2 regions of the Galactobacillus timonensis genome follow, and region 1 is predicted to be linked to the other one. Evidence: a T-box and tRNA genes for the amino acid it is inferred to sense, from the RefSeq annotation. Region 1 holds a T-box; the other holds one or more tRNA genes.

Region 1 (4,149 bases):
CAGCACTCGGCTTCTCAAAATGCGTAAAGTCGAAGCGCGCATAATCCGGTCCATTGTAGGAGCCCGCCTGTGCGACATGGCTGCCAAGCACCTGGCGCAGCGCACTCTGCAGAAGATGCAGCGACGAATGGTTGGCACGCGTCTTCTGACGGTCTTCATAGTTATAGGCACCCTGTACAGTGTCACCGACATGAAGAATGCCTTCAACATTGACGATATGGTGCATCGGCTGCTTGTGGGGCGCCTTGCGGACATCGTTGACATCGGCCTTGAACACGTCATTCCAAAGCTTGCCGGTATCAGCCGTCTGGCCGCCGGACTCCGCATAGAAGCAGGTCTTCGAAAGGATGACATCGCCCTCATCTTCCAGTTCATCGACGGACACACCATCCTTGAACAGCCCGATGACCGTACCTTCACAGGTTGAATCCGTATATTTTGTCTCGACAGACGGCGTCACGAAGTCCATCAGATCCTTGGACTGTCCGTGCATCGACTGCAGATTGCCGCGCGCTTCTCTTGCCCGCTGCTTCTGCGCCTCCATCTCCTTTTCAAAGCCTTCCTCATCTACGGTATAGCCGGCATCGGCGGCGATTTCCTCCGTCAGCTCCTTCGGATAGCCGTAGGTGTCATACAGCTTGAAGACAACCTCACCCGGAAGACGCTTTGTGTCCGCATGGCTCGCCAGCGCATCATTCAGAAGCGCCTCACCGTTGGCCAGCGTCTTATGGAACGACTCCTCTTCATTGCGCACCAGATGGGAGATCAGAGCCACCTTGTCCTCGAGATACGGATAGAAGTCCTTCATATTGTCCGCAACCACCTGGACCAGTTTGTACATGAAGGCATCCTCAATGCCCAGCTTAATGCCATAGCGCACGGCACGGCGCAGAACGCGGCGCAGAACATAGCCGCGGCCCGCATTCGAGAACGTCGCACCATCCGCAATCGCAAACGTTACGGTACGGATATGATCCGCAATGACACGGTACGCCATCTTGTATTCCGGCTCATCGTAGCTGTGCTTAGCATACTTTTCGGTCGCATGAATGATCGGCAGGAACAGGTCCGTATCAAAGTTCGTATCACCATCCTGAACCATGCATACAAGGCGCTCCAGGCCCATGCCCGTATCAATGTTCTTCTGCGGCAGCTCCTTGTACTGGCTGCGGGGTACTTCGCCCGGACGGCAGTCATACTGCGAGAAGACGATGTTCCACAGCTCAACGTACCGGTCGTTCTCAACATCGTCGAAGAACAGCTTCTCACCTACATGATTTGGATCAAAGCGCTCACCGCGGTCGTAATACAGCTCCGTATCCGGTCCGCCAGGTCCCCTTCCGATTTCCCAGAAGTTGTCCTCGCTCTTGCGGATATGGGACTCAATCATGCCGTTGGCAACCCAGTAGTTGTAAGCCTCTGTATCATCCGGATACACCGTCACATAGAGACGCTTCGGATCAAAGCCGATCCATTCGGGGCTTGTGAGGAATTCCCAAGCCCAGGCAATGGCTTCCTTCTTGAAGTAGTCGCCGATCGAGAAGTTGCCCAGCATCTCAAAGAACGTATGATGCCGTGCCGTACGGCCGACGTTTTCAATGTCGTTGGTACGAATCGATTTCTGCGCATTGCAGATACGGTTGCTCGCCGGCTTCTCCGTGCCATCAAAGTACTTCTTCAGTGCCGAAACACCTGCATTGATCCAAAGCAGCGTCGGATCATCGTGCGGAATCAGGCTCGCGCCCGGCTCCACCATGCAGCCCTTGGACTTGAAGAAGTCCAGGAACATCTGCCGGATCTGATTGCCGCTCAGCTGTCTGTTTTCACTCGTCATCGTTTTCCTATCTCCTGTTTCCCTTCATTTTTCCGCCTTTACCAAAATAAAAACATTCCGGCAAAGACTGCAGGAACGTTCATCACGCGGTACCATCCTGTTTCGTCAGCAGCGCTGACGCACCTCACTTATGCCGGTAACGGCGGCTTCCGGCGCCGATTAAGCGCTCATCCAAAGCAGCTTCAGAAAGCTACGGCCGCAGATTTTCACCAACCATCTGCTCTCTTAAGGATCCGTCACGCTCCCTACTTGTCTTTTTCATCGATTTCCCGCATATCTTAGCATGAAACAAGGCCAATGAAAACAGAGAACTAACTCAGTTTCTCTTCTTCCGTATCCACGAATCGCATGATTTTCAACTTCAACAGAAGCCACGGCTGAAACCTGGAAAAAATCAAAGCCAGCCCGATTTCGATCAAAAAGGCGGCCAGCTGCAGATCCACTGTAAAGACCATTCTTCCCGCAATCGCTCTCGACAAAAGATCCAGCAGTTTCAGAACCACAAACATCTCGATGAACAACAGAATCCAGTTGTACTTCACAACAAACGTTCTGCTGCATTTTCTGCAGGTATAGCGATCGTGCCATGGAGATGATTTACTTTGATCCAGCTGCAGTTTTCCCCCGCAGCAGGGACAAGGAAGATTAGGGGGTACACTTCATATCTATATCCTGCTGGAAAACAAACGCGTTTTCAAGCCCACAATTCTTCTTTCGCACGTTGACGAATACCTATCTTTGTAATATATTTTCAATGTTGTAAAAGCTTACAAAGGGGAATGAAAACTATGAAAAAATTCACAGCATCCGTATTGGCATCCATGATGTGCCTTTCCATGGCTGGATGTGGATCTTCCGGCTCCGCATCTGCCGCATCGACTGCAGAAGCCGCTGGCAGCGCATCTGCAAGTGAAACGGCAACCCATCTCGTCGGCATCATTCAGCTTGTGCAGCATCCGGCCCTCGATCAGGCAACCCAGGGTTTCGAAGATGAGCTGAAGGCAGAGCTTGGCGACAACGTTGAATTCGATTATCAGAACGCATCGGGCGATTCGCCTACCTGCACAACGATTGCCAACCAGTTTGTCAGCGAAGGCGTCGACCTGATCATGGCCAACGCAACAGCCGCTCTCCAGGCAGCCGCATCCGCAACCGACACGATTCCGGTTCTCGGGACTTCCATTACGGAATACGGAGTAGCTCTGGGCATCGATAACTTCAACGGCACCGTTGGCGGCAACGTCTCCGGTACAAGTGATCTTGCTCCGCTTGATCAGCAGGCGGACATGTTCGATGAACTGCTCCCGGATGCAAACACCATCGGCATCCTCTACTGCTCCGCAGAAGCCAATTCCGTCTATCAGGCAAATGTAGTCAAGGCCGCCCTTGAAGCAAAGGGCAAGACCGTCACTGTCTACACCTTTGCCGATTCCAATGATGTCGCTTCCGTCACGCAGCAGGCCTGCTCCGAATGTGACGCTCTCTATATCCCGACCGATAACACGGCAGCCTCCTGCACCGAAGCCATCAACAACGTAGCTTCCCAGGCGGGTACACCGATCATTACCGGCGAAAAGGGAATCATGGAAGGCTGCGGCATCGCCACCCTCTCCATCGATTACTATGAGCTTGGCAAGACAACCGGTGCCATGGCTGCCAGGATTCTCAAGGGCGAATCCGACATCTCCACGATGCCGATTGAGTACTACTCCAATCCGGAAAAGCTCTACAACCCGGAGCGCTGCACGGCCCTGGGCATCACGGTTCCGGATGACTATACCGCTGACGAAGGAGAATAAGCAGTGCCGATTTCCTATGCATTAAATCCCGCAGCCCTTTTTGCCAGCATGCCTGCCGGCATCGCACAGGGTCTGATCTGGGGTATCCTTGCCCTGGGTGTTTACATTACGTTCCGCATTCTCAACATCGCCGATCTGACCGTCGAAGGAACATTCACCACCGGCGGCGCAGTCACGGTCATGTTAATTCTGGCCGGATGGAATCCATGGTCAGCCATGCTGATTGCCGCACTGGCAGGTCTTGCTTCGGGTGCCGTGACGGGCATCCTGTATACCCTGCTCGGCATTCCTTCGATTCTTTCCGGCATCCTGACGCAATACGCACTGTATTCCATTAACCTTGCCATCATGGGCATGGCTGCCAACAAGGCCCTTCCCGCCTCCACAGCCACCCTGGCCATCACGTCCCGCTCCATTCCGATGGCACTGGTGACCGGTATTCTTACGGCCGCCATCCTGATTGCCGTTCTGTACTGGTACTTTGGTACGGAGCACGGATCCGCGATGCGTGCAACC
Region 2 (4,149 bases), on a different contig from region 1:
GCAGTTCTTGTCGATTTCCTTGAAGATCGTCATTGCATACTTGTACCACTTGTTGTCCTTATCCGAAAGAACTCTGCGGACATAGGCAATCTGCTTCGGCATAGCGACATCGCCGCCGTACTTTTCCAGCCAGTCCAGAATCTTCGGAATGTTGTTCTCCGGATCCTTCTGCAGGTACCCAAGAACCTGTTTAACTCCGAAAGCCTTAACACTCTCACTAAAAGAAGTCATATCTCGTTCTCCTTAACCGGATTCATTAAATCACCAAAAAATTGATGTGAAAAGCACCCTAAAGCCGATTTTGAACAGATCGAAGAAAGTGTATACCGCGGGCTTTTCTTGCGAATATTCGTGATTGCGTTTACATTGATGACAGTGAAAAAGGAGTCTATATGATCTATCCCAATTTTCTGAAAAAGGGAGATACCATCGGCATCTGTGCACCCAGTGCAGGGGCTGGCGACCACGGGAGTCTGCCCAATTATCTGATGTCCCTTGATACCCTTCACTCGCGCGGGTTCAATACCGTGGAAACGCCCAATGTTCGCCTCGAAAGCAACCGCGGCGGAAGCGCTGAAGAGCGCGGCGAAGAATTCACGAGCCTGTTCGCAAATGAGAAGGTCAATGCCGTTATGGCAGCGGCGGGCGGCGATTTCAACTTTGAAATGCTCCCCTTTGTGGACTGGGAAACAGTATCCAGGCACCCGAAATGGACCATGGGCGCATCGGATCCCACCAGCCTCCTTTACACAATGACAACGCGCTATGACATTGCGACCTTCTATGGTTACAATGCCGGATCCTTTGACGAGATGAATCCCTATAAGGAAGTAAATCTGATGATGCTCAAAGGTGCCTCCGTCAGTCAGCAGTCCTCTCCTGTCCATGCAGGCAAGGCACGCTGGATGGAAGACTATGGCGGCGTCGATACGCCGACCATCTATGAAAGCAGCCAGGAGACTCTTTCTCTTTCCGGCCGCTGTATCGGCGGATGTATCGACGTTCTTAAGGACATGATCGGAACACCCTATGACGGCACGGCTCAGTTTATTGAACGCTACGCAGACGATGGCATCCTGTGGTACTTCGATGACTTCTCGTTCTCTGCCGAAGTACTCTATCGCACCCTTCTGCAGATGAAGTATGCCGGCTGGTTCCGCCATTGCAGAGGCGTTCTGATCGGACGTGTACTCATTCCGCATTCCGATACAGGAATGACTTACAGAGAAGCTGTAGAACTTGCATTCGCCCCATTGTCCATCCCGTGGGTCATGGAGATGGACATCGGTCACACCGTACCGGCCTGGACAATGATCAACGGCGCCATCGCCGATGTTTCCATCACCAATGGCGAAGGAAGTATTTCCTTCCGGTGCATCTAGTTTCCTTACCACTCCAAACGATTCTGTGGTAACATAGTTCTGCTGAATCGCATGGGGTTGTAGCTCAGCTGGGAGAGCGCCTGGTTCGCAATCAGGAGGTCAGGAGTTCGATCCTCCCCAGCTCCACCATTCAGAAGCACTTGAAAAGCCGCATAACAATGCGGCTTTTTCTTTTCTTCAAGATGCGGCTTGAAATCAGAAAAGAGGCACTCTGCACCGGCCGGTACAGGAAATGCCTCCATTACTTTGATCGTTCTGATTGATGATTTCCGATCCTTCAAAGCACCTGAATTGATACCGGTGAAGGGACCGCAAGAGCCTGCAGTTCCCTGCCGATGCAGCCATCATCTTCAAGTTCAAACACTGCGATATTGTCACTGTAGCGATTCGCTGCAAGCAGGTAATTGTCTACCAGGAAAATGTCACGCGGATGACGGCCACCGCTGTAAACCGCCTGCTTTACGGTCAGACTGTCGACAGGGATCACCGAAATCAGATCTATGCCGCGCGTCGAAACGTACAGCGTCTTCTCATCCGGGGAAAGACGTACTGCCGCCGTTCCTCTGCGGCGCTGCTCACCTTCCGGAAGAACACTGGCCCTGCGCACGATGGACCAGTTATTTGTTTTGATCTCAAAGAGCTCATTGCTCAGTTCCGATACGGCATAAAGCGTCGAACCATCCGCCGTAAACACACCATGACGAATACCTGTACCGAAGGCAAAGCGAATCGACGACTGATAATTCAGATCACGGTCAAAGATCATGATCCGGTCCAGGAACAGACACGGAACAAGCACCTGATCCCCATGGAACAGCACCTGATGACAGCCGGCCCCGTCCCGGACCAGCACACGGTTATCCAGATGAAGCTCCTGCTCATGCAGAGAAATCACCGATACCGTACCCTCATGGTAGTTTGCCGTATAGATTCTTCCACCATTCCAGGCAACATAGCAGGACGGCGTCGTCTCAACGCGCAGCGCCGCGACAAGCGAACCATCACGTTCAAACACCTCGACACCAGCCTCTTTGCCTTCCTCCATGACCGAGGCAACACGTCCGCTGTCCGGATCCACGACAATCGCCTTGGCAGCCTTCACTTCAGCGAATACCGCCGGCTGCTCCAAATGCCCATCCGCGAACCTGCACGCATAAATACCCTTACTTCCACGTTCCGAATAAGTTCCTGTAAGAATAGTCTTTTCCATATGTTCAGTTTAGCACCGCCGCCCCTGCAGAGACAAAAAAATGACGGCACCGAAGCACCGTCACCCGATCGATTGCTTACTTGACAAGATCCTTTAAGGTCTTGGACGCCTTGAAGGCCGGAACATTGGCAGACTTGATCTCAATCTTCTCCTTGGTCTGCGGATTGATACCCGTACGAGCAGCTCTCTTCTTGACCGAGAACTTACCAAAACCGCTGATATCGACAGAGCCGCCCTTCTTCAGCGTCTCAGCCGCCTCATCAAACACATAGTTGACGATTTCTGCAGCCGCCTTCTTCGTCAGCCCTTCCTTTTCGGCAAGACCTTCCGCAAGATCTTTCTTAGTCAGAACCTTAACTTCCTTAGCCATACTGATTGATTATCTCCTTTTAACTTTCTGTCATATCTCTGACATATTTACTGTAGACCCACCGTTGCCCTTATGCAAGAAAAAACGCATAAATATGCCTTTTCAAGCAATTTATGACAAATAGGAAATCCACTGCTGAAGGTCGCACGACGTCAAAATTCCAACCGGCTTCTGATTCATCTTTCCGTGTTCCGTAATCAGAATCACCGGCGTCACATTCTTCTCACGACGGGCTGAAGCAAACACATCCGCCGCCTTCATGATCGAATCATGCCGCGCAAGAAAGACAACACGATCACTCTTCTTTGCCTTGATGAGCTGCTCCACCCGATGCTCGGGATTGCGATCAAACAGACCCCAGGCCGCAATCTCCGTCATTGTAACCAGCCCCTGAAACATATTGTTTTCAGAATAGACCGGCAGCTTATCAGCCCCCAGATGGTTCAGTTTCTCAAATGCCTCTTCCACCGAATCACCCGGTTTTGCGGTCAGAACCGGCGAACTGGCAAAGCGCATCACTTCCAGATCCTGATCCAGCAGCTGTGCCAGATGCTCAAAGCGAACCGTCACCGCATCCGTCGGCTCCGCAATGATCTCCAGATACTGATCACGCTGATGCACGATCGCATTGCGAAGCTGCGCATACTCCTTCAGCTCCTCCAGATGATTGCGTACAACCGGATTCTTCTCGGAGCATTCCTTCAGCAGAACATTGAACGTCTTGTATTCCAGGGAATTCTGCATCCGGTTCAGCGCCTGCTCACAGCGCGCATACGCATTCAGAAACCGCTCGGCATTGCTGAGATCAGCCATTGTCCACTCCAAAATAGGCGTCAATCGCCTTCACATAGTAGGACGCAAGCTTCTGACATCCCTCTTCACTCATATAGGCATCCACATCACTCTGACTGTTGACGTCGATCTGGCGCACCACGACGCCAGGCACCTCTGACTGCTCCAGAAGGGCGAACGTCTCTTCCCCGTAATCCGTCGCATCAGACACATCAACAATGTGCTCCGAGCTGCGGCCGTTGGCCAGCGGATGATAGTAAAAATAGGAAACCGAACTGCTGATGCCCGCATCCTGAAACCCCTGATTCAGATCATTCGCAAAGGAGACACTGTCCCTGTTCGTCCTGCTCGAAGGCTGATCCGCAAAGATTTGAGGACCCGTCACAGACATATAG

Evidence for each region. The T-box of region 1 lies ahead of alaS (alanine--tRNA ligase). A T-box ahead of a tRNA ligase gene usually reads a tRNA of that ligase, here a tRNA-Ala.
Region 2: it has a tRNA-Ala gene. The T-box ahead of alaS (alanine--tRNA ligase) is inferred to sense a tRNA for this amino acid. The anticodon was not compared.

The regions. Positions count from the first base shown of each region.
Region 1 covers NZ_LT964739.1:2,176,285-2,180,433, forward strand. The annotation lists gene alaS (alanine--tRNA ligase) at 1-1,834, opposite strand, end outside; T-box leader at 1,903-2,104, opposite strand; gene C1714_RS10350 (hypothetical protein) at 2,146-2,376, opposite strand; gene C1714_RS10355 (ABC transporter substrate-binding protein) at 2,623-3,633, shown strand; gene C1714_RS10360 (ABC transporter permease) at 3,637-4,149, shown strand, end outside.
Region 2 covers NZ_LT964740.1:500,255-504,403, forward strand. The annotation lists gene C1714_RS12925 (radical SAM/SPASM domain-containing protein) at 1-231, opposite strand, end outside; gene C1714_RS12930 (S66 family peptidase) at 393-1,382, shown strand; tRNA gene C1714_RS12935 (tRNA-Ala) at 1,436-1,511, shown strand; gene C1714_RS12940 (beta-propeller fold lactonase family protein) at 1,660-2,592, opposite strand; gene C1714_RS12945 (HU family DNA-binding protein) at 2,669-2,962, opposite strand; gene C1714_RS12950 (CBS domain-containing protein) at 3,074-3,775, opposite strand; gene C1714_RS12955 (N-acetylmuramoyl-L-alanine amidase family protein) at 3,768-4,149, opposite strand, start outside.